Regions from separate parts of the Paenibacillus sp. FSL R10-2796 genome, predicted to be linked through region 3. Evidence: predicted binding sites of a transcription regulator. Region 3 holds the regulator's gene; each other region holds the start of a gene.
The links. Region 3 encodes Rex, which represses fermentation and respiration genes when NADH is low (regulators of the CRP and FNR family bind a similar motif). Its sites were predicted from a motif close to TTGTGAAATATTTCACAA; they were not measured.
Positions count from the first base shown of each region.

Region 1: NST58_RS16915 (cytochrome ubiquinol oxidase subunit I) is a predicted target of Rex. The motif match lies at 2,718-2,735, and genes of this name have one in related genera.
Region 2: NST58_RS01210 (phosphoketolase family protein) is a predicted target of Rex. The motif match lies at 3,147-3,164, and genes of this name have one in related genera.
Region 4: adhE (bifunctional acetaldehyde-CoA/alcohol dehydrogenase) is a predicted target of Rex. The motif match lies at 2,962-2,979, and genes of this name have one in related genera.

Region 1 covers NZ_CP150178.1:3,732,297-3,738,126, forward strand. The annotation lists gene NST58_RS16905 (TetR/AcrR family transcriptional regulator) at 1-405, opposite strand, end outside; gene NST58_RS16910 (hypothetical protein) at 486-2,333, shown strand; gene NST58_RS16915 (cytochrome ubiquinol oxidase subunit I) at 2,884-4,248, shown strand; gene NST58_RS16920 (cytochrome d ubiquinol oxidase subunit II) at 4,245-5,261, shown strand; gene cydD (thiol reductant ABC exporter subunit CydD) at 5,330-5,830, shown strand, end outside.
Region 2 covers NZ_CP150178.1:246,484-252,313, reverse strand. The annotation lists gene NST58_RS01215 (ABC transporter ATP-binding protein) at 1-488, opposite strand, end outside; gene NST58_RS01210 (phosphoketolase family protein) at 649-3,030, opposite strand; gene NST58_RS01205 (GntR family transcriptional regulator) at 3,325-4,047, opposite strand; gene NST58_RS01200 (hypothetical protein) at 4,135-4,323, opposite strand; gene guaD (guanine deaminase) at 4,635-5,830, shown strand, end outside.
Region 3 covers NZ_CP150178.1:4,841,269-4,847,098, reverse strand. The annotation lists gene dinG (ATP-dependent DNA helicase DinG) at 35-2,896, shown strand; gene NST58_RS21945 (redox-sensing transcriptional repressor Rex) at 3,027-3,680, shown strand; gene NST58_RS21940 (amidohydrolase) at 3,667-4,968, shown strand; gene NST58_RS21935 (DUF5590 domain-containing protein) at 5,141-5,659, shown strand.
Region 4 covers NZ_CP150178.1:5,115,178-5,121,007, reverse strand. The annotation lists gene NST58_RS23240 (sugar ABC transporter permease) at 1-173, shown strand, start outside; gene NST58_RS23235 (carbohydrate ABC transporter permease) at 175-1,047, shown strand; gene NST58_RS23230 (extracellular solute-binding protein) at 1,180-2,646, shown strand; gene adhE (bifunctional acetaldehyde-CoA/alcohol dehydrogenase) at 3,055-5,676, shown strand.

The sequences.
Region 1 (5,830 bases), 1.1 Mb from region 3:
GTAGATGTTCCGCTGCTGAAAAATAACTTCAAAAAGCACTTTGATAAATTTTTGAGGTTCTTTAGCTTTGCCTGTTAATTCATTGGTGTAAGGTAAGAGTTTTTGATTAATTTCAAAAATAAGCGAATCGACCAAATCCACCAGGATCTCTTGCTTGGAGGAATAGTTGTTGTAATAGGCTGTTCGAGAAACCCCTGCGCGCTTCACAATATCGGTGATGGTGATTTTGTCAAAAGGCTGTTCCTGGATCAAGAAGACTAATGCCGTACAGATGGCTTCTCTTGTCAAACGGTTGGTTTCTTTATTGGAACGATGCTGAGAGGTATTTGGACTGTATAATTCATGATTTGAGATGACATTTCCCCTCCGTTTGTACATTCTGATGTTCGTTTCATTGTTTTTCATGAGTCTTTTCAATATGCTAAAACCATAAGGCATTACAAATGTAATGTCAAAATAATCGTTAGTTAAAATGGGAGGGCGTCATGTTAGAAATCTTATATAGACGATTGTCAGCAGTGCTGCTTTTGATCCTAGCACTAAGTGCTACGGTATTCATTGGCGAAGAAACGGTAATCTCAATCGTGACCATCATCTTTTTATTAGCAGAATTAGGCATCTCTTTTTTACTATTAAAGAAGCGTGAGAAGTTACATGTAGTATTTATTAGTGCGATGGTGGCAGAAGGGTTATTCTTACTAACAAGAAATTTTTGGCTGCTTGCGCTTTCTATCCTCTTGCTGATCATAGCGGGCATATGGAGAGGACTCTTGGGGCAAAAGGTAAGCAGAAGAGTTACTCCGTTTCTAGTGGTTCGTAAAGTGTTATTCAGCATTGCTGCACTTATCGTTACTGCACTTTGGGGTATTGGAGTCTATGCAAAACCTATTACAACACCTGTAGCATTAGCTGCTGATACGACAGTGACGATCGATGAACGCAATTTGGATTCTGCAGCAGTGATGCTCAAAGATATTGAAGTAATGAATTCTTTTGGAAGCCGTACAACCGGCTCTGAGGGTCACAATCAGTTTATTGCTTGGCTGGAGCAGCAGGTATCTGATATGGGGCTGCAAGTTTATCGTGATCGCTATACTTTTGACCGATGGGAAGAAAAGAACAGTACTTTAATGATTGATCAGCAGGAAATTCATGTCTCTTCAGCTTTTCCCTATTCCGGGGAAACTGACGAAAAAGGTGTAACTGGGGAGCTGGTGTATACGAAGCGTGGTGAATATGGCCAGGCCAGCGGAAAAATTGCTGTCATTGAAATTGAGAATTTCAGAAATTTTCCAAGTGGGATCGTTATGAATATGCGGGATTCATCACCAATGGACAACCAAATTGCCCCAAATGAAGGCGATCTGGTCCTCACTACAGCATTAAAAGAAGCTAAATTGGAGCAAGCGAAGGAAATGGGCGTAAAAGCTGTTGTTTTAGTCTGGAAAGGGGTATCTGACGATAAGGTTGAAGAGCAATATGTGCCTTTTACCACCGATTATGCTGGAATCCCTGCGATTTGGGTTAATGAAACGGAAGGGAAAAAGGTGATCAGCGCAGCTCAGGAGCATAAAGAAGGTACGGTTATTTTAGAAGCGGAAATACAAAAAGATGCCCCAACAGAATCCTTTTATGTGAAAATTGACGGTAAGAATAAAGACGAAGCAATTATCGTAAATACTCATACGGATGGGATAAATGTGGTGGAGGAGAATGGCGCTGTGGGCATGCTGTCTATGATTCGTTACTTACAGCAGGAGCAGCCGGAACGTACGATGATATTTGCTTTTGTGACAGGGCATTTTAGATTACCGGAGTTCAAAGGTTCCTCTCAGGCAACTTCCACCTGGATGGAGGGGCATCGAGAGCTGTGGGATGGCAAGAATGGCCATTTAAAAGCTGTAGCTGGAATTACGGTTGAGCATTTAGGCAGCATGGAGTGGAAGGACGATGATACGGGTCATTATGGTCCAACTGGACAAATAAGTACAGAATATACCTATGCAGGCAATGAAATGATGGCAGGCATTTGGCTGAAGGCTATTGAAAAGACAGATAGCACACGTACTGTATTATTGCGTGGACATAACAAGTTTGAGTTTGGAGAGAGTCAGCCCTTATTTGAAGCAGGGATACCGGTGATTGGTTTCATTCCAATGCCCGACTATCTGCTCGTGGATAGTGACAACAGAGAGATGGACAAATTTGATGCAAAGCTAATGCATACGCAAATTGTATCGTTGCTGAAAGCGGTCAAGCTAGTGGACGGAACGGAGACGACTAAGCTTGGGAAATCAGATGGGTATTCTTTTTTCTACGGTCGTACTAAATGATAGTAGCAGTTCAAGATTTGTCATGACAAAGATGAAATTAGCTTTAATTCAAAAAACACTGATGATTTGAGTCAGTGTTTTTTGTTGCAAAAAAGGGGATATATTACGGCTCAAAATGAGAAAATATCGTTTTTTTGCTAGCATCGAAGTAGGAGGGAACTTGTGACATCACATATGCACTAATCAATCAATAGCTCCTTCGGGTACTTTTTGTGTTATTCACTGAGTTGTCAGAAAGATTTGACCCTTTCTTGAACGTTTAGGGATTAAGAGATATCTGTGATTGAATTACTTGCAATTTAAGATAAGATGATTTTAATCATTAGGTCACATTATAATTTTGACTGTTCAGTATCAGGTAAATCGGGCTCGCCAACTCTTGCTTTGTGAATTTTTTCTCTTTTTACATAGCAAAGAACGATGAACGTCATACTAAAACGAACAGGCAACGATGTCGCTGAACCTTGCTAAACCTGATATTGAATGCAGCCAACAGTTAGCAGGCCTAATCATAGAAAAATGAACAGTGTTTTGAAGGGAGCATTAAAGAATGGCAATTGATACGGTGCTATGGAGCAGGCTGGTGACAGGCTTGACTCTCGGGTTCCACGTTATTTTTGCGACGATTGGCGTCGGTATACCGCTAATGATCGCTATAGCAGAGTTTATCGGGATTCGGAAGAAGGACCCCCATTATACACTTATGGCAAAGCGGTGGTCTCGAGGATTTGTCATTTCTGTGGCGGTTGGTGTCGTGACCGGTACAGCGATTTCACTACAGCTGGCCCTGGTATGGCCGAATTTTATGAAACTGGCTGGGAATGTCATTGCACTTCCGTTATTCATGGAGGTGTTCGCATTCTTTTTTGAAGCTATCTTCTTGGGCATTTATTTGTATACGTGGGATCGCTTCAAAAATCCGTATATCCATTGGCTGCTGACGATTCCGATTGTCGCCGGGGCAGGCATGTCTGCCGTTTTTATTACGACGGTGAACGGATTCATGAACCAGCCTGAGGGCTTTGTCATGGAAGCAGGCCAATTCACAGCGATTAACCCGGTGCAAGCGATGCTGAATACGGCGACGTTCTCCAAAGTGTTCCATGTATTAAGCTCGGCCTATTTGACTGGAGCTGCCTTGTTAGCCGGGATTGCAGCCTTCGCGATGCTGAGAAAAGGTGTGTCCGCATACCACAAAAAATCTTTAAATCTAATGATGGCGGTCGTTTTACTATTCGGTTTGCTGAACACGTTAGCCGGTGATGTGTCCGCCAAGTTTTTGGCCGAGCATCAGCCAGAGAAGCTTGCAGCGGCAGAGTGGCATTTTGAGACGAGCAGCAGTGTGGATTTGGTACTATTGGGATGGCTAAATGCAGAGCATGAAGTTCTAGGGGCTCTTCATCTGCCGAAGCTGCTCAGCTTCCTGGCCTTTGGAGACTTTAATGCAGAGGTGACGGGGCTCGAGGAATTCCCCAAGGAAGAATGGCCACCGCTTCTCGTTCATTATCTGTTTGATTTAATGGTCGGAATTGGATTTACTCTGCTCGCGATTTCGTTTCTATATTTTCTGTTTGTGTTCTGGAAAAAGCGTAATGAGCTTAACAAGTGGATGCTTCGCATCATCACACTGAGCGCCCCTCTCGCTTTTCTGGCTGTTGAGCTGGGCTGGTTTTATGCAGAGGTTGGCCGACAGCCGTGGATTATCCGTGGATATATGCGTGTTGAGGAGGCGGCCACGTCTTCACCGAATGTAAGAATTATATTCTTCGCCTTATTGCTCTTGTACATCGTACTCGGCAGTATGTGTGTAATCGTGCTAAGACGCTTGTTCAACAATAATCCGGCAGAAGCTGAGATGGAGAAATGGATGAAGGATCATCCTAATCAATCTGCGGAAAAGGGGGGCACTGAATGATGAGTTACGAATTGATTGGCATCTCGGTGCTCTGGCTGTTTTTGTACGGCTATTTAATTATAGCTTCCATTGATTTCGGAGCGGGCTTCTTCGCCTTTTATGCACGTTTAACGAAGCAGGATCATCTCATTAATCGTCTGATTTCCCAATATTTATCACCCGTATGGGAGATTACAAATGTATTTTTTATCTTTTTCTATATTGGCATCGTCGGATTTTTTCCGGACACAGCCTATTATTATGGCTCCGCGTTACTTGTTCCGGGAAGCATTGCAGTGATTCTTCTTGCGATTCGCGGTTCATTCTATGCTTTTGAAAATTACGGTTCCAAGAAAAACATAGTATATCTTTTTTTGTACGGAGCTACAGGTTTGCTTATTCCAGCATCGTTGTCAGTGGCGCTAACTTTGTCTGAAGGCGGCTTTATCGTGAAGCAGGGGGAGACGGTTTCTCTGGATTACTGGGCGCTGTTTACCAATCCGTTATCGTGGAGTATCGTTGGACTGGCAATCGTGTCCGTTTTGTTCATTAGCGGCTCATTTCTGACATTTTACGCTTCTCGGGCGGAGGATCATTCCGCGTTGAAGCTGATGCGCAACTACGCCCTGTTTTGGAGCACACCGACGATAATCCTCGCACTGACAGCATTTATCTATTTGGGTCAACACAATGAGCGCCATTTTCAAAATATGATGGATTTATGGTGGTTGCTGGCACTTTCCGTTGCTTTCTTTATGATCGCGATGTGGCTGTTATATAACGGACGCCGTTACGGATTAGCTTTTATATGCGTCATGTTGCAGTTTTTCTGTGCCTTTTTCGCTTATGGGATTGGGCAATACCCTTATATTCTTGATCCGTATATCACGATTCAGAGCAGTGCAACTTCACCGGCAATGGGTTTAGCGTTAGTAATTGTGTTTATCGGCGGTCTATGCCTGTTGATCCCATCCCTTATTCTGGTCTTCAAACTCTTCCTGTTTGATGCGGATTATGTAAAAGGGAAAAAATAAAGCTGTTTAATCCATTACGGCATGTTTGAGGTTTCCCTACAAGCCTATAGATAAGGGAGGTGTGATCTGTGAAGAGGAAATCCAGTCTGATTTCTCAACAAATGTCTTCACAAAGGAAAAACAGGGCTCTCCTCGCAATCATTTCGCTCGCGCTCGGTATAGCTATTGTGAGTCAGGCTGGACTGCTTGCTGAAGCAGTCCAACGGATTTTTGTCGAGAAAGCTTCATTTTCATCGGTTATCCTGTTGCTCGGCATACTTCTAACTGTTATGGCTCTACGCACACTGTTGTCTTATGGAAACGGTATAGTTGGCTTACATATGGCTGCCACTGCTAAGACAAATATGCGCGCTGCCGTGCTGCAAAACTTGACTCATGCCTCCATGCCTTCAACCCTTCGTGGACAGACGGGAGGAAAGGTCAGTATTGCTCTGGATGCTGTGGATGAGGCCGATAGTTATTTCAGTCAATACATGCCGCGTATGATGGAAGCAGCTATCATCCCGGTTCTGATTTTGGTCGTTACATTTATCCAACATGCCAACACAGGTTTCATTCTATTGTTTACT
Region 2 (5,830 bases), 2.7 Mb from region 3:
ATCTTATAAGGCTTGGCATAGCTCAGCATCCGAAATAGAACCTTGCCGTTACTCTTGCACACCGGACAAGCTTGCGAATCTTCCGGCAGTGGATTGCGGCATTTTGGACAATTCCTTGGAAACTCTTTTTCAGAAGCGGTTGGCCGTTCCTCGCCTTTAGCTACAGCGCCAATTAATTTAGAAGCAAAACCAAATATAGAGGTAAGTGATGCTGTATAACGTATAAGTATAATAGGCCCCTCTTGGGTATCCACAAGCAACGATCCGCCGCCTACCCCGCCTACTACCCGGGCATCAGTAATATTCGAGACTAGAAGCTTTGAGACCAGTTTCCCGTCCGTTCCCCAAACGGAAATCTCCTTCTCAGTCAATACAAGCCACTGCTCACCGAATTGCCCATCTTTCATTAAATCGGATACAGAGTGAAATAAAGGTTGTTCTGTAAGCTGTATTTCTATAGACTTGGGAAGTTTATCAATAGATGTCATACATTTCTCCCCTTTCTTTACCCACCTATTTACTCACATATATTTACAGTGGTAAAGATGAAAAAATGATTATAATTGTTTTGTATGGTTATTTAAACAAATAAAAAGACACCTCTAAAGGTGTCTTTTTGTATTACTTCCTATGGTACTGGCTATACGCTTATTTCAAAGCTTTCCATACCCAGTTCTCTACTTCTGGCAAATCAATACCCTCTTCACGAATGAATTGGTGATGTTTCTTAACGATAGCATCCATTTCATCTGCGATCGCTTTATAGTCGTTAGCATTAGGCAAGCTCAGAACAGCTTCCTTCGCCAAGTCAAAGCGGTCCATTTGATTCAATACGCGCATATCGAATGGTGTTGTGATATCGCCATTCTCGCGGTATCCGTGTACGTGCAGGTTATGGTTATGGCGATCAAAGAACAAGTCTTTAATCAGACCTTCATATCCATGGAAAGCGAAGATAACTGGTTTATCTTTTGTGAAAAATTGATCAAACTCTTCGTCAGATAAGCCACGCGGATCTAATTTTTGACTTCTCAGTTTCAACAAGTCTACCACGTTGATATATCTAATTTTAAGGTTCGGCAGTTTTTCATGCAGGATAGAGATGGCAGCCAAGCTTTCGATAGTTGGTTCTGTACCTGCAGAAGCAAAGACAACATCAGGCTCTCCACCTTGATCGGTGCTTGCCCAGTCAATAATCTTCAGTCCTTTATCCACCAGCTCTTGTGCTTCATCCGCACTGAACCATTGTGGACGAGGATGTTTGGAAGAAACAATCAAGTTAATTTTTTGACGGTCATTTAAGACGGTGTCAAAGACAGCCAGCAAGGAGTTGGCATCAGCCGGCAAATACTCACGGATAAATTCTGGTTTTTTATCAGCCAAGTGACCTAGCAAACCTGGATCTTGGTGAGTGTAACCATTGTGGTCTTGCTGGAATACAGTTGAAGTTGCTACCACATTCAATGATGGAATATCAGCACGCCAGCTTTGATCTGTTGCTTTACGCAGCCATTTGAAATGCTGAGTAATCATCGAATCCACGACACGCAAGAAAGCTTCATAGCTTGCAAAGAAACCATGGCGACCTGTCAATACGTAACCTTCAAGCAAACCTTCTGCCTGATGTTCAGACAATTGGGAATCGATAACACGGCCATAAGAAGCTAGGAATTCGTCATTCGGTTCAATCACTTGATCCAACCATTGACGTTTCGTTACTTCAAAGACAGGTCCCAGACGGTTGGACATTGTTTCATCCGGTCCGAAAATTCTGAAATTGCGGTTCTCTTCGTTCAGAGAGATAACATCTTTCATGTATTTACCCAGAACGGCCATATCTTGTGCTATTACTTCACCTGGTTTGGAATTATCAAGTGCGAACTTACGGAAATTCGGTAAGTTTAGATCTTTAATTTGGTTGCCAGCATTAGTAACTGGGTTCATTCCCATACGTCTGTCGCCAGTTGGCAGAATCTCAGCAAGTTCAGCGTTCAGACGACCTTTGTCATCAAATAATTCTTCTGGTCTATAGCTGTTCATCCACTCCAATAACGCCGGAGCATGCTTCATATTTTTTTGATCCACTGGAATCGGCACCTGATGGGCACGGAACGAGTTCTCATTCGGAACACCATCCCATTGCTTTGGACCCGTCCAGCCCTTAGGAGAACGGAAGACCAACATTGGCCAAACCGGACGCGTCAGGTCATTGTTGTCACGTGCATTCTTTTGAATCGCTTCAATTCTTTCAACGATGGTATCAAGCACCTTAGCCATTTCCGGATGCATTAGATCAGGATTTTCGCCTTCAACGAAGAACGGTTCCCAACCCATACCTTTAAAGTATGCAGTAATTTCTTCTTTGGATTGACGAGACAGAATCGTTGGGTTACTGATTTTGAAACCATTTAAGTGCAAGATCGGCAGAACTGCACCATCAGTAACTGGATTGATGAACCGGTTGGAGAACCATGAAGCCGCTAATGGGCCAGTTTCAGCCTCTCCATCACCAATAACAACAGCGGAGATCAAATCTGGATTATCCAGAATTGCACCTACACCATGGGATAGAGAATAACCTAATTCGCCACCTTCGTGGATCGATCCAGGTGTTTCAGGGGCAGCATGGGAAGCAACTCCACCTGGGAAAGAGAATTGTTTGAACAATTTCTTCAGGCCTGGGATATCTTGTGTGATTTCCGGATAAATTTCAGTATAGCTACCATCGAGATAGGAGTTCGAAACCATGACCTGACCGCCATGACCGGGACCCTCGATATAGAACATATTCAAATCATATTTAGTAATGACCCGATTCAAATGGGCATAAATAAAGTTCTGGCCAGGAATAGTTCCCCAGTGTCCAATGGGCTTAATCTTTACGTCTGCTTCTTTCAGCGGTTCTCTTAACAACGGATTATCTTTCAAATACAGTTGACCTACAGAGATGTAGTTAGTTGCGCGCCAGTATGCATCAAGCTTCTCTAAATAAGTTTTTGATGAGTAATCAACATCCATGGATAATACCATTTCTTCCACTCCCCAAAATTTTTTCTGTGTCTACATTGCCGTAATTTCTTCCACAAGTACATCATACCGCCGCGAAAAATTAATTCAACCTTTTCAACAAATGATACGGTCCAATTTTGTGAAAATATGAACATAGTATGAAAAACGGTGTCAATTGTCAGTAAAAATAAGTCAATATTAATATATATGTAAAAATATGGGCTGGAGTTTGCGGGGGATATTTACTACTTGCCCTTCATCTATTTTGCGCAAAATAAAAAAAATAAGACCGAGAAAAATTCCCCAGTCTTACTTTTAATGAACGGACACAAAGGTATTAAATTTTAAGTATTTATAGTGGAAGCGCATATGGGAGAATTCAAATGGCGTGCCATTATCTAAAAAGAAAATCCCTTCCATAATGCTTACTGGCTCATTCGCCTGCAAATGCAGCAGCTCTTGATCCGTAGCCTCAGAGGGTTCTGCGGATATCGATAAAAAGGATTTGGTTACCGCCAGATTTCGTGAATCCTCCAAATAATTAAAGATAGATCCTTCAATAATGGTCTGATTTAAATTCTGTACAATTTTGATTGGGATATAACCTGTTTCAATCATAAAGGGTTCATCATCAAAAAGACGCAAGCGAACGATTTTGTATACAAAATCATGTGGGCCTAAAAACAGATCCCGTTGCAGATCTTCCGTTGGTGGAATGACCTCGAATTTCAAAACTTTAATCTTTGGCTTCTTCCCATTCATTTGAAAATTGTCGGTGACACCTAAATTAGAGCCTTCGTAGTTAAAAATAGATTCATTTTTTATGTATAAAGGATTTATAAATGTCCCTGAGCCACGCTTTTTAAAAATAATGCCGGCATTTGCCATTTTAGTCAGAGCACTTTTAATAGAACTACGACTCACTTGATAAGTTTCACTAAGCGTTCGTTCATCCGGTAATTTCATATCGGGAAACTGCCCAGCAAAAATTTTCATTTTTAAGTCATCAATAATTTGTTTGTAGACAAACTGTGTCATGAAGTACTCCTTTTCAGGTCGATACAAGTTTTATTTCAATCTTTACTATAACATAATAACCAGACGTTTATAATCTATCCGGCCAGCTTATTTACGTCGGCGATTTGTCATGCGATTGTACATCACTAAACCGGCAATGACCATGCCCAGCGTCCCCATACTACTTGCTGATTCAGCCTGCATACCAAACAAAATACATAGGTTAGTGACCAAGCTTTTTGTAAGTACAGCAACAATAATTAACATCAACGGGCGCCAAATGTTGTATCTTCTCATCCAGGCAACACTCCTAATCCAATTTTCTCAAACTATTGATCGATTTCATCTATTATATCACAAGATAGTAACCGCATTCATTTCCTATAACCGTAAAGAAATCGAAGCCGATCAGCATTTTTTACTTTCCTCTATCTTTTTCTGTATTCTAGCCTAGCGAACGTGACGTCTATGTGTCATATTCGCTTTCAATTCCTCAGCTCCTCCTATCCGTCAATTACGCCTTTATTCGACTTTTGGTCTGGACTTATCCTTTTTCACGGATTATAATAACGAATGCACACCAAAAGACGAACATTAAGGCGGAAATCATGAGAAATTATATGCAAATATTCCTAGGCACTTCATTTTCTAGCCTATCCCCAAAAGAAATTCAAATTTTAAAGGATCATCTCTTCTGTATCAATTCGGATGGGATGATAGAAATGATCGTTGCACCGGAGCACCCCGACTATCAACCCTTGCTTGATGCTTATCAAGGTCAGGACAATTTTCATGTATTAGCTGAAGGCCAGTATTTTTTGCCCGGCTTTATCGATCTGCATGTCCACGCGCCACAATGGGCTCAATCTGGAACTGCATTAGATATCCCGCTCTATGATTGGCTAAATACTTATACCTTCCCACTGGAGTCTAAATTCTCAGATCTGACTTTTGCAAAAAAAGTCTACGATGACGTGGTTGGCACTTTGCTCGCAAACGGAACAACTACAGCACTTTATTTTGCAACGGTGCATAAAGAGGCCAGTCTATTATTGGCTAAAATATGTGCGGAAAAAGGGCAACGTGGACTCGTTGGAAAAGTGGTTATGGACGATCCACAGGGAAATCCTGAGAATTATCGTGACTCCGACACCCACACCGCACTAGTGGATACGGAAGAATTTATACTAGCTGTACAAGAACTCGCTAAATCTACTAAACAAGGCGTTTATCCAGTAGTGACACCAAGGTTCATTCCAAGCTGCACTAATGAGGCTTTACAAGGCTTGGGAGAACTAGCCGCTAAATATGATACGTATGTGCAATCGCACTGCAGTGAAAGTGATTGGGCGCACGGTTATGTGCAAGAACGATTCCAAAAGAACGATGCTTTTGCCCTGCATGATTTTGGTCTGCTCAGTGATAAATCTGTCATGGCTCATTGTAATTTTTTAGATGAAGATGATGTGAATTTGTTTGCAGAGACAGGAACAGCTATTGCTCATTGTCCGATATCCAACGCGTATTTTGCCAATAGTGTCATTCCGATCGCTGACTTCCATGCCAAAGGCGTTGAAATTGGTTTAGGCTCTGATATTTCCGGAGGTTTTTCACCTAGTCTCTTCGACAACATTAGACAAGCCGTAATGTCTTCAAGAATGCTGGAGGATGGTGTGAATCCCTCACTTTCTGCACAAAACCGCGGAGTACCCGGATCACGAATTACGATCCATGAATCCTTTTATCTTGCTACCGCTGGCGGCGGAGAAAGCTTAAGCTTACCTATCGGCCGGTTACTAGAAGG
Region 3 (5,830 bases):
TTAAGAGTCTCAATTGAAAGGGAATAGAATTATAATGAAATTTGCCGTGCTTGATTTTGAAACAACAGGAACCCAATCCGTGGGTGAAATTATCCAGGTTGGCCTTGCAATTATAGAAGAAGACCGGTCCATCTCCCGGGTATATGGTTCCTATGTCAAGCCCGGAACGCCGATTCCTCCTTTTATAACAGGTCTGACGGGGATTACCGATGATGATGTTAAGGATGCGCCTGAGCTGGATGAGATGATGATGGAGCTTGTTCCGCTCTTGGATGATGTTGTGCTTGTAGGGCATAATGTCGCTTTCGACTTCCATTTTTTACAAAATGCTTTAGATCGTTGTGGTTATTTGCCATTTCAAGGGCGGATTTTGGATACGATTGATTTTCTGAAAATTTGCTTTCCTTCGCTCACATCTTATCAACTAAGCTCTGTCAGTGCTCATTTTGGAGTGACACATGATCATCCGCATCAGGCAGATAGTGATGCACTTGCGACTGCTTTAGTGCTGTTGAAATGTCTTGAGGAGCTCTACGAGCTGCCGCTGCTTACGATCCAGAGACTCTGTGAGCTGTTTACCGAAGAGGATAGTGATCTGGGCTGGTACTTTGATGGTCTGCTGCGAGAGCGGGAAGCGGAGACGCTACAGCCCGAAGGTGATCTGACTTTCTATCGTCAATTAGCGCTTGCAGTAGGAGATTGGACGGAGTTAGCGCCACCTAGAGATGAGCATGCTGAGAATCCGCTAGCGAATTTATCTTTTACTGATTATATGGACGAAGTAACCAAACGACTTAAAGACACATTACCGCAGTATGAAAGCCGGGAAGCTCAGGATATTATGATCAATGAGGTGATGACGGCACTTGCCGAAGACAAACACCTACTGATCGAAGCGGGCACAGGAACCGGTAAATCGCTCGGTTATTTGTTGCCTGCCATTTATCAAAGCGTTCGCACCAATGAAAAAGTCATGGTCAGCACTCATACCATTAATCTGCAGGACCAATTGCGCGAGCGGGATATCCCTTTGTTAACGCAGGTAGTTCCTTTTCCGTTTAAAGCTGCTATTTTTAAGGGAAGAGGGCATTATTTGTGTCTGCGTAAGTTTGAGCATAAAATTAATAAAAAGGACTTTATAAGCCCAAGGGAAGATGCGCTTACTGCCGCTCAGATGATTGTATGGCTCACTCAAAGTGAATCAGGGGATGATGAAGAGCTGAATTTAAGCGGCCGGGGCGGTGATTTCTGGGAGACGGTGGCAAGCGATACCGATTCCTGTCTGGGCCGTTCTTGTCCTTGGTTCCGCAAATGTTATTATCATAGGGCCAAGCATGAAGCTGGGATTGCTGACGTGGTTATTACGAACCACTCCAAGCTATTCGCAGATGTTAAGGCTGGGCACCAGCTGCTTCCGGCTTACGAGCATCTTGTCATTGATGAAGCACATCATTTAGAAGATGTGGCTGGTAAACATCTTGGCATGCATATGAAGCATTTCACTGTGGCACACACATTATCGCGGCTGTATAAAGATAGCCGAAACGGACAGCTTCCTGCTCTGCGCCAGATATTACAGTCGTCAGGCAGTGAAGAGGCTTCAGAATGGAGCGGAGTCATCGATCGGATCTACCCGGATCTGCTTACCGTCAAAGAAACCTGGGATGCACTCAGCGACAAGCTGTTCAGCCTTTTGCCGGAACGCAGTGATGCAGGGGCAGGGGAAGCGGGACAACTGGTTATGCGTTTGATTCCCGCCCGTAAGCCGAAGGATTGGGATGAATTGGTTGCACTAGAGAACACTATGAATCTGACGTTAAGCGACATCATCCGTAAGGGTGATAAAATGCTTAACGAGATGCGCGACCAGGAAAGCCAATCCTCAGCAGACAGTCTTGTTACTGATATTAGCGGTTTATTTAAGGATTTGGCTTCCATCCGTGAGCAAGTAAGATTCTTTATGGGGCTGAATGACGATAATGTAGTATATTGGCTGGAGGCAAATGGGAATTACCGCAGCAAATCACTGCAGATGTATGCTGTCCCTGTGGATGTTAGCAGCCAGCTTAAAGAGTTGTTCTTCGATAAGAAAAAAAGCATCGTGCTTACCTCGGCGACGCTGTCTGTAGATAAATCTTTTCAATTTATGATTGATAATCTCGGACTTAACGAAGCTGCGGAAGAAGGACGTCTAATGACCTCACTTCTTCCTTCTCCCTTTAAGTATCGCGAGCAGGCACTGTTAGTTATACCGCGTGATTTTCCTAGTGTGAAGGGCAGTGTGGGCGATGCTCGATTTGTCGATACACTCGTACAGTCATTATCGGAAGCTGCTAAAACAACACGTGGGCGGATGCTGGTTCTGTTTACTTCTTATAAAATGCTGCGTCAGGTATATGATCCGCTTAAAGAGGCTTTAGCCTCACAAGAGATTACGGTGCTTGGTCAAGGCGTGGAAGGTGGCAGCCGGAGCAAGCTGATCCGCCGCTTTCAGGACAGTGCAGCATCCGTATTGCTGGGGACGAGCAGCTTCTGGGAAGGTGTAGATATTCCAGGTGAAGCACTGACTTGCCTGGCCATCGTGAGACTTCCGTTTCAACCGCCGAATCACCCGTTGGCGGAAGCGAAGTCGGAGTTATTACAGGCCCAGAAGAAGAATCCGTTCATGAAATTATCTGTTCCTCAAGCGGTTATTCGTTTTAAGCAGGGATTCGGAAGACTGGTTCGCACGGCGCAGGATCGCGGAATAGTTATTGTTTATGATACAAGGGTTATTGAATCTCATTACGGGAAGTATTTCCTTTATTCATTGCCTGGTCCCAAAATGGAGCATATGCTTACTGATCAAATGGTCCCTCGCATAGCGGAATGGCTAGAGGATGGCGGCGCTTCTTAAAACGCTCGTCTTCAGTTTAGCTCCTCCTTATCCTTAAGGGCGGTGTGTTACAGTACCGTCCTTAATAAGGAGAGGTAGACGTTTGAATATGGATTTTCACAAGAACATTACTATTTTTAGGAGGAAAAATATGAAATCGGATAAAATATCAGAAGCCGTTGTTCGCAGACTGCCTGTGTACTTGCGTTTTTTGAATGATCTCCAGAATCGCGAAATATTAACAGTTTCCTCTCAGGAACTTGGACAAAAGCTTGATCTTAATCCCGCACAGATTCGTAAGGATTTAGCATATTTTGGTGACTTCGGCAGAAAAGGTATCGGCTATGATGTAACGTATCTTATTGAGAAAATCCGTCATATCCTGAAGCTGGATCAACAGCTTAATGTAGCTTTAGTTGGAGCAGGTAATCTCGGACATGCCTTGTCTAATTACAATGCATATCTTAAAGATACTATGAAAATCACGGCTATATTTGATTCGTACGCTCCTAAGGTTGGACGTAAGATCAACTCCCTTACTGTGCAACCGATGGATGAACTAGGCAGCACGATTCGTGAGCAAGGTATTCGCATTGCCATTATTACCGTACCTGATTCAGAAGCTCAAAATGTAGCAGATATTCTCATTTCTTCTGGGATTGAAGCGATTTTGAACTTTGCCCCTGTGATTCTGAAGACACCACCGAATATCCGGGTGCATGCAGCTGATTTTACAACTGATCTGCAAAGTCTTGCTTATTACTTGCGGGATGGAAAGGAAGAAAGCGAACATGAACAACAATAAAACGATAATTAAGGGCGGGTATTTTCTGACTCCGGGAACGGATGAGCCGGTTCTGAGTGGATATATGACTATTGAAGATGATTTAATCACTTACATAGGAAAAGAAGAGCCTCAGATGGAAGCTGGAGTGCAAGTGGTTGATGGCAGCCGTCTGCTGTTCATGCCTGGACTTGTAAACACACATGGTCATGCGGCGATGTCTTTGCTGCGTGGATATGGAGATGATTTAGCGCTACAAGTGTGGCTTCAGGAGAAGATGTGGCCAATGGAGGAAAAGTTCACCGGTGATGATGTATACTGGGGAACCTCCTTATCTGTATTGGAAATGCTGAAGGGTGGAACTACGACCTTCCTCGATATGTATGATCATATGGACCGAGTAGCCGAGGTAGCTGAGTTATCAGGTATCCGTTCCGTATTGATGCGTGGTGTGATCGGGTTATGTCCAGAGGATGTACAGAATCACAAGCTTGCGGAAGCGATTTCTTTTGCCCGTAACTGGCATGGAAAGGCTGAAGGCAGAATTACTACTATGATCTCGCCGCACGCCCCTTATACTTGCCCTCCGGACTTCCTGGTTAAGTTCGTGCAGGCAGCGCATGATCTGGATTTACCGATGCATACGCATATGTCCGAAACGAAACGTGAAGTGGAACAAAATGTGGCGGATTACGGGTTGCGTCCTGTAGCTCACTTAGAGAAGCTTGGCATGTTCACACGTCCCTCGATAGTTGCACATGGTGTTCATTTAAATGATGAAGAGATTGAGATCTTGGCTCGCCATAATGTGGGTGTATCTCATAATCCGGGCAGTAATTTGAAGTTGGCTAGCGGAGTGGCTCGGGTTACTGATCTTCTAAAAGCTGGTGTGAAGGTGTCTCTTGGCACGGATGGCGCGGCAAGCAACAATAACTTGGATATGTTTGAAGAGATGCGGCTTGCAGCTCTCATTCATAAGGGTGTCAGCGGTGATCCAACGGCTGTTCCAGCTCCAGAGGCTCTGCGTATGGCTACAGAATATGGCGCGCAGTCCATCTTTTTAAATAATGTAGGCAGACTTGCTGTAGGGATGAAAGCAGATTTCATTGCTATTGATATCGATCAGCCGCATTTGCTGCCACACACAGATCTGTTGTCTCATGCGGTTTACTCTGCTAGCGCTAAGGATGTTGAGCATGTGTGGGTGAATGGTAAACAGGTCATCAAGCATGGACAATGCTTAACCCTGGATGAGGAAGCTATCCGGCGTAAAGCGCAAGAAGCCTTCGAAGGTTTATTGAAGCGTTAAGTCTGGAGAATAACGAATAAATAATAGGCTGCGACTTTTTGCTTTTAGCAAAAGTTGCGGCCTTTTGTGTATTTTTAAGGCTGGGAAACCTAGAAAATTATGAAATTTTGGATAAACACGCGGGTGTGTTATATAATCAAAAAAGATATATTACTAGAAAGGGAGCTGTACCTTGAAGAAAAGGAAAAAATGGATCCTCCTGGGGTCAGTTCTGATTCTGCTCCTGGGGTTTGGACTTATCCAGTTCTATGCCTATATTATGAAAGATCAATGGAACGAGCGTGATATCGCTAAGGATGTTGCCAAAACCAGAGCGGGTCTAACAGAGGTAACCAAAGCACAAAAATCGGTTTGGGATGAAAATGCAGTGTACTGGGTATTAACAGGGAAAAATGAAGCCGGGACTGCTCTTATGGTCTGGGTCCGCTTTACGGTAGATGGAAAATTTGCTGAAGGCGACGACGCAGTGTTTGCTGAGGAACTAAGTAAAGGAACCTCGGAAGCCCAAATACGCGGCATTATCAAAGCTGATCTTCCGGACATAACGATTGAACGCTTGCTGCCGGGAGTATATAACGGAGAGTATGCTTGGCAGCTTTTTTATAAACAGAGCGGTCGGTATTATTATCAATTTTATCGCTTTTCGGATGGGTCCCGAATGGGCGAAGGTTACAGTTTACCTAAAAGTTAAGCTGAACATAAGGAAATTAAGGGTGTCATAGTAAACAAGCGAACTTATAATAAGTTCGCTTGTTTACATTTATTTGATGTACAAAAGTGATATACTAAGTGATATACTGAATGGGTGGTTATCATCGAATATTCTCTTAAATTCACATACGAAAATAGGCCGATTGATTAA
Region 4 (5,830 bases), 270 kb from region 3:
CGCTGCTTGATGGTGGACCGAATAATACTACGCTTACCTATGCGCTGCTGATCGTAAAATATGCTTTTACAAGACTCGATTATGGAACAGCGACTGCGCTTGGCATGCTAATGTTCATAGTCCTAGGTGGTTTGGGCATTTTACAGTTCAAGCTTAACAAGGAGGACAACTAAGATGAAGAGCGCAGATAGAGGCATACTCTCAGAACATGATTTGAAAAAAACAAGCAATAAGATCGTTTATGGCTTGATGTGCGTGGTTATTTTGATTATGGTGTTTAGCATGCTGTATCCGATTTGTATGACGTTATTTAACGGACTGAAATCGAATCAAGAGGTGAACTCATTCCCACCGCATTTTTTCCCGCAGGAATGGCACTTCAGCAACCTTAAAGAAGCGATGAACTACATTGATCTGCTGATGTTCCTTAAGAACACTATTTATATTTTTGTGGGGAATATGGTCGTGACACTAGTCGTATTGGGAATGTCTGCTTTCAGCATTTCTCGTATGAATGTTCCTTACAGAAAGGCAATTTATTTCTTTTTCCTGATGACATTGTTTATTCCGGCGACCAGCTACATGATTCCCAACTTTGTCAATCTAAAAGAGCTTGGATTACTGAATCAGTACGCTGCCTTTTGGCTGCCGGCGGGTGCGAATACATTCTATTTTCTACTTCTAAAGAACTTTTTTGATGGGATACATCCTGAAATTTTTGAAGCCGCGCGGATCGACGGTTCCTCTGAGCCGAGAAGCTTTTTCTCCATTGCAGTGCCATTGTCGGTTCCGATATTTGCTACGCTGGCGATCTTTATCTTTTCTACTGCATGGAATGACTGGTTCTGGCCATCTCTGGTTATGCACAGTGAAGAGAAATATACGCTCGCGACAGCAATCTATAAATACGTTATTAATGTAAAGGCACTTAATACGAATATTAAATTCGCTATCCTATTTATCGTATCGTTGCCGCCGATCCTTGTCTTCCTGATCTTCCAAAAGTTCATTATGCGTGGCGTTGCATTATCAGCAGTTAAGGGATAAGCGCGGATCGACGAATTTAGTCACGGATCGTAAACATGCACATGAAAGGAATATAAATGCACCTCGTTTGTAAACGATTTCTCTTTTATGATCGATATGTAAGATAACTATGAATTGAAAAGGGGAGTTTCAATGCGTAAGTACTCTAGCGTGCTACTAAGCCTCCTTGTGGCCGGATCATTGTTAACCGCATGCGGCGGTAACAACAATAACGGAAACACAACAGGAAACAAGGAAGGGGAAGCGACTACTGCGCCAACGAATGCTGCAACAGATAATGCTGGCAGTGCTACAGCAGCGCCAACTGATGATATCACACAAAGAAAAGTGACCATCAAAATTCACTATCCAACCCCTGATCTAACCGAAGTTAGAGCACAGGAAGATGACAAGATCAAACGTTTCCAAGAGGAGTATCCGAATGTTGAAATCGTCAAAGACGATTGGCAGTACAATGTAAGTGAAATCGGCATCAAAATGGCAGCGAATGAAGCTCCAACCTTCTTTAACACTTACGCTACAGAAGCAAAATTCCTAGTTGAAAAAGGCTGGGTAGCTGACATTACGGATCTGTGGAATAAATACGAATTTAAGGATCAAATTAACCCGGTTCTCCAAAATCAATTTATCATTGACGGAAAAGTATTCGGCGTAACTCAAAAGGGTTATGTAACAACCACAATGATCAACAAAAAAATGCTGGATGAAAAAGGCGTTGCTGTTCCATCTATGGATTGGACTTGGGATGATATGCTGAATACCGCGAAAGGTGTAGCTGATACCAAAAAAGGGATTTCCGGTATTGCTCCAATGGGTAAAGGGAATGAAGCAGGCTGGAACTGGACCAACTTCCTGTTCGAGGCTGGCGGTGAAATTCAGAAGATTGAAGGCGGTAAGGTTGTAGCTACTTTTAATTCTGAGGCTGGGATTAAAGCGCTGGATTTCTACAAGAAACTTAGATGGGAAGCAAATGCGATTCCTCAGGACTGGGCACTGGGCTGGGGTGATGCTGTAGGCGCATTCCAACAAAGTCGTACAGCAATGGTAATGGCTGGATCTGACGGTGTTATTGAGCAAGCGTTGAATCAAGGCGGTCTGAAACCAGAAGATGTACTTACGTATCCAATGCCTGCGATGGAAAAAGGCGGAAAACACACTGGGGTACTTGGTGGTGACTACCTTGTAATCAATCCAAATGCAACACCAGACGAGCAAGAAATGGCATTCCGTTATATTACATTTGATTACTTCTCCGATAAAGGTCTAGAAGCACTGGATGCGGTTCTGCAACAACGTACAACGGATGGCAAATACTTTATTCCGCCGCTCTTAGATTACTATTCTGCAGATTCTGACTTCGGCAAGAAAACAAAAGCTGTGTATGATAAATATACAAATGTATATCAATACAGCCCTGATATTTTAGGCTTGCTGGACGGTAAACCGGAAGCGCAATACAATACACAGGACTACTACGCAACCATGTCCAATGTAATTCAAGAGCTGTTCTCCAAAAAGGGAACAGATTCCAAGACACAGCTTGAAGCTGCTGCAAAAACAGTGCAGGAGAAATTCTTCGATACAATTAAAGTAGAATAGGCAAGGAAGGACAGAACCGGCTCCTTTAGGAGTCGGTTTTTTTATGTTTATATTATTGATATTTTTATAAATCAACCCAACGGATGGCTTCCGACTATTTTTTAGAGGGTCATGAGAAAAATAGAGTGTCAACAAAATTAGATTTGTATTTTTAAAATATTTTTGCGAGCGGAAAGGTAGAAAATGGGTATCGGTTCTTGTCTTTTTAAACATAAACTTTAGATTTAAGGAATGATACAGCATAAATAATGGTAAAAAACCTATAATATGATCGAATGAAAGCGCTTTGAAAACAAATCAAAAAAACTTTATACTTTGTGAAAGATTTCACTATACAAGGTGGAAATGATGTGATAAGATAAATGTGTAGAGAAAAACAACCTAAAAATTGACAGGAGGACGAGGGAGATGGCAGTTAAGAACGAAGTCGCCGCCCAAGTTAAACAAACTACCGCTGAAGAGTATATTCAGACTTTGGTGGATAAAGCGAAAAAAGCACATGAGGCATTCATGGCGCTGGATCAAGAGCAAGTTGACACAATCGTTCATGCAATGGCGTTGGCTGGACTCGACAAACATATGTACCTCGCTAAATTGGCTGTAGAAGAAACTGGCCGCGGGGTTTACGAAGACAAAATTACTAAAAACATCTTCTCGACAGAATATATCTGGCACGGAATTAAATACGATAAAACAGTAGGCGTTATTGAAGACAATGCTTATGAAAGCTTCCAAAAAATTGCTGAGCCCGTCGGAATTGTAATGGGTATCACACCGGTAACCAACCCTACATCCACCACGATGTTTAAAGCGTTGATTTCGATTAAGACACGGAACCCTATTATATTCGGTTTCCACCCATCTGCGCAAGAGTGTAGTGCAGCAGCTGCTAGAATTCTTCATGATGCGGCTGTAAAAGCTGGCGCACCTGAGAATTGTATCCAATGGATTGAAATGCCAACGATGGACAAAACAAACGCTTTGATGAACAACCCTGACGTTGCACTTATTCTTGCAACAGGCGGTTCTGCAATGGTAAAAGCAGCTTATAGCTGTGGTAAACCAGCTCTTGGCGTAGGTCCTGGTAACGTACCTGCATTCATCGAAAAGAGCGCGGATATCGATCAAGCCGTAACGGACATCATTCTTTCCAAAACATTTGATAATGGTATGATCTGTGCTTCCGAGCAAGCTGTTATTATCGAAGAACCAATCTTCGATCAAGTGAAAAAGAAAATGATCGCTAATGGCTGCTACTTTGTTAACAAAGAAGAAGCTGCCAAACTTACTAGCGGCGCTATGAACGTTGATAAATGTGCGGTTAATCCAGCAATCGTTGGACAATCCGCAGTGAAAATTGCTGAAATGTGCGGCATTCAAGTTCCTGCCGGCACTAAGATTCTGGTAGCAGAACTTGAAGGTGTAGGCACTAAATATCCATTGTCCGCTGAAAAATTGAGTCCTGTGCTTGCTTGCTACAAAGTTAAAAACGCAGATCAAGGTATTGAACGCGCAGCACAAGTTGTTGAATTTGGTGGTATGGGCCATAGTTCGGCTATCCACTCCAACAACGAAGAAGTAATCATGAAGTTCTCTAACCGTCTGCAAACAGGACGTATTCTCGTTAACTCGCCTTCCACTCATGGTGCGATCGGCGATATCTATAACACTAACATCCCTTCGTTGACGCTGGGCTGCGGATCTTATGGTCGTAACTCCGTGTCGCAAAACGTTACAGCAATCAATTTGATCAACGTGAAAAGGGTGAATCGTCGTACCGTGAATATGCAATGGTTTAAAGTACCTGACAAGATCTATTTCGAAAAAGGCGCTACTCAGTACCTGACCAAAATGCCTGATATCACACGTGTCGCAATTATCACTGACCCAATGATGGTTAAGCTTGGATATGTTGAGAGAGTTGAACATTACCTGCGTCAACGCCAAACTCCTGTAGCGATCGAAGTGTTCTCGGAAGTTGAACCAGATCCATCGACAACTACAGTTGAAAAAGGTACAGCAATGATGAACAGATTCCAACCGGACTGCATCATCGCACTTGGTGGTGGTTCCCCAATGGATGCTGCAAAAGGAATGTGGTTATTCTATGAACATCCAGACGCAGACTTTAATGGTCTGAAACAAAAATTCATGGATATCCGTAAACGGGTTTACAAATTCCCTAAACTTGGAAACAAAGCTAAGTTTGTAGCGATTCCAACTACTTCGGGTACAGGTTCGGAAGTAACATCTTTCGCAGTTATTACCGATAAAACAACTGAACAACACACTAAATATCCTTTGGCTGACTACGAGCTAACTCCAGACGTAGCTATCATTGATCCAGAGTTCGTATATAGCTTGCCAAAAACTGCTGTAGCTGATACAGGTATGGACGTATTGACACATGCCATCGAAGCTTATGTATCTGTAATGGCGAGTGACTACACGGATGGTCTGGCAATTAAAGCAATCCAATTGGTATTCCAATACCTTGAAAAATCGGCTCTTGAAGGCGACAGAGTTGCCCGTGAAAAAATGCATAACGCATCAACACTTGCTGGTATGGCCTTTGCTAATGCTTTCCTGGGTATTAACCACAGCTTGGCGCATAAATGGGGCGGTCAATATCACACTGCTCACGGTCGTACTAATGCGATCCTTATGCCACACGTTATTCGTTACAATGCTAAGAAACCTACGAAGTTCGCTTCGTTCCCTAAATATTCACACTTCGTAGCTGACGAGCGTTATGCAGAAATCGCCCGTATTCTGGGATTGCCAGCTCGCACAACTGAAGAAGGTGTAACTAGCCTGATCAATGCTATTCGCGACATGAACAAAAAACTGGGTATCGAAGAATCCTTCCAACAATTGGGCTTTGATCCTAAGGATTTTGAATCCCATGTAGATTACTTGGCTGACCGTGCATTTGAAGATCAATGTACAACTGCCAATCCTAAGCTGCCACTGGTATCTGAACTTGCAGATGTATATCGTAATGCTTTCTACGGAAGATTTGATAATTAATATTTGGTTAAGTAGATAATAGGATGGTTGTGGATTAGATATAAGTGACAAATATCACCGGAAAGGTGATATTTGTCACAGTCTATTTATAGAAAATAAACTAAAATGTTTATATAAACAACGGTCCCATATATGGAACAATGATTGTGAATTT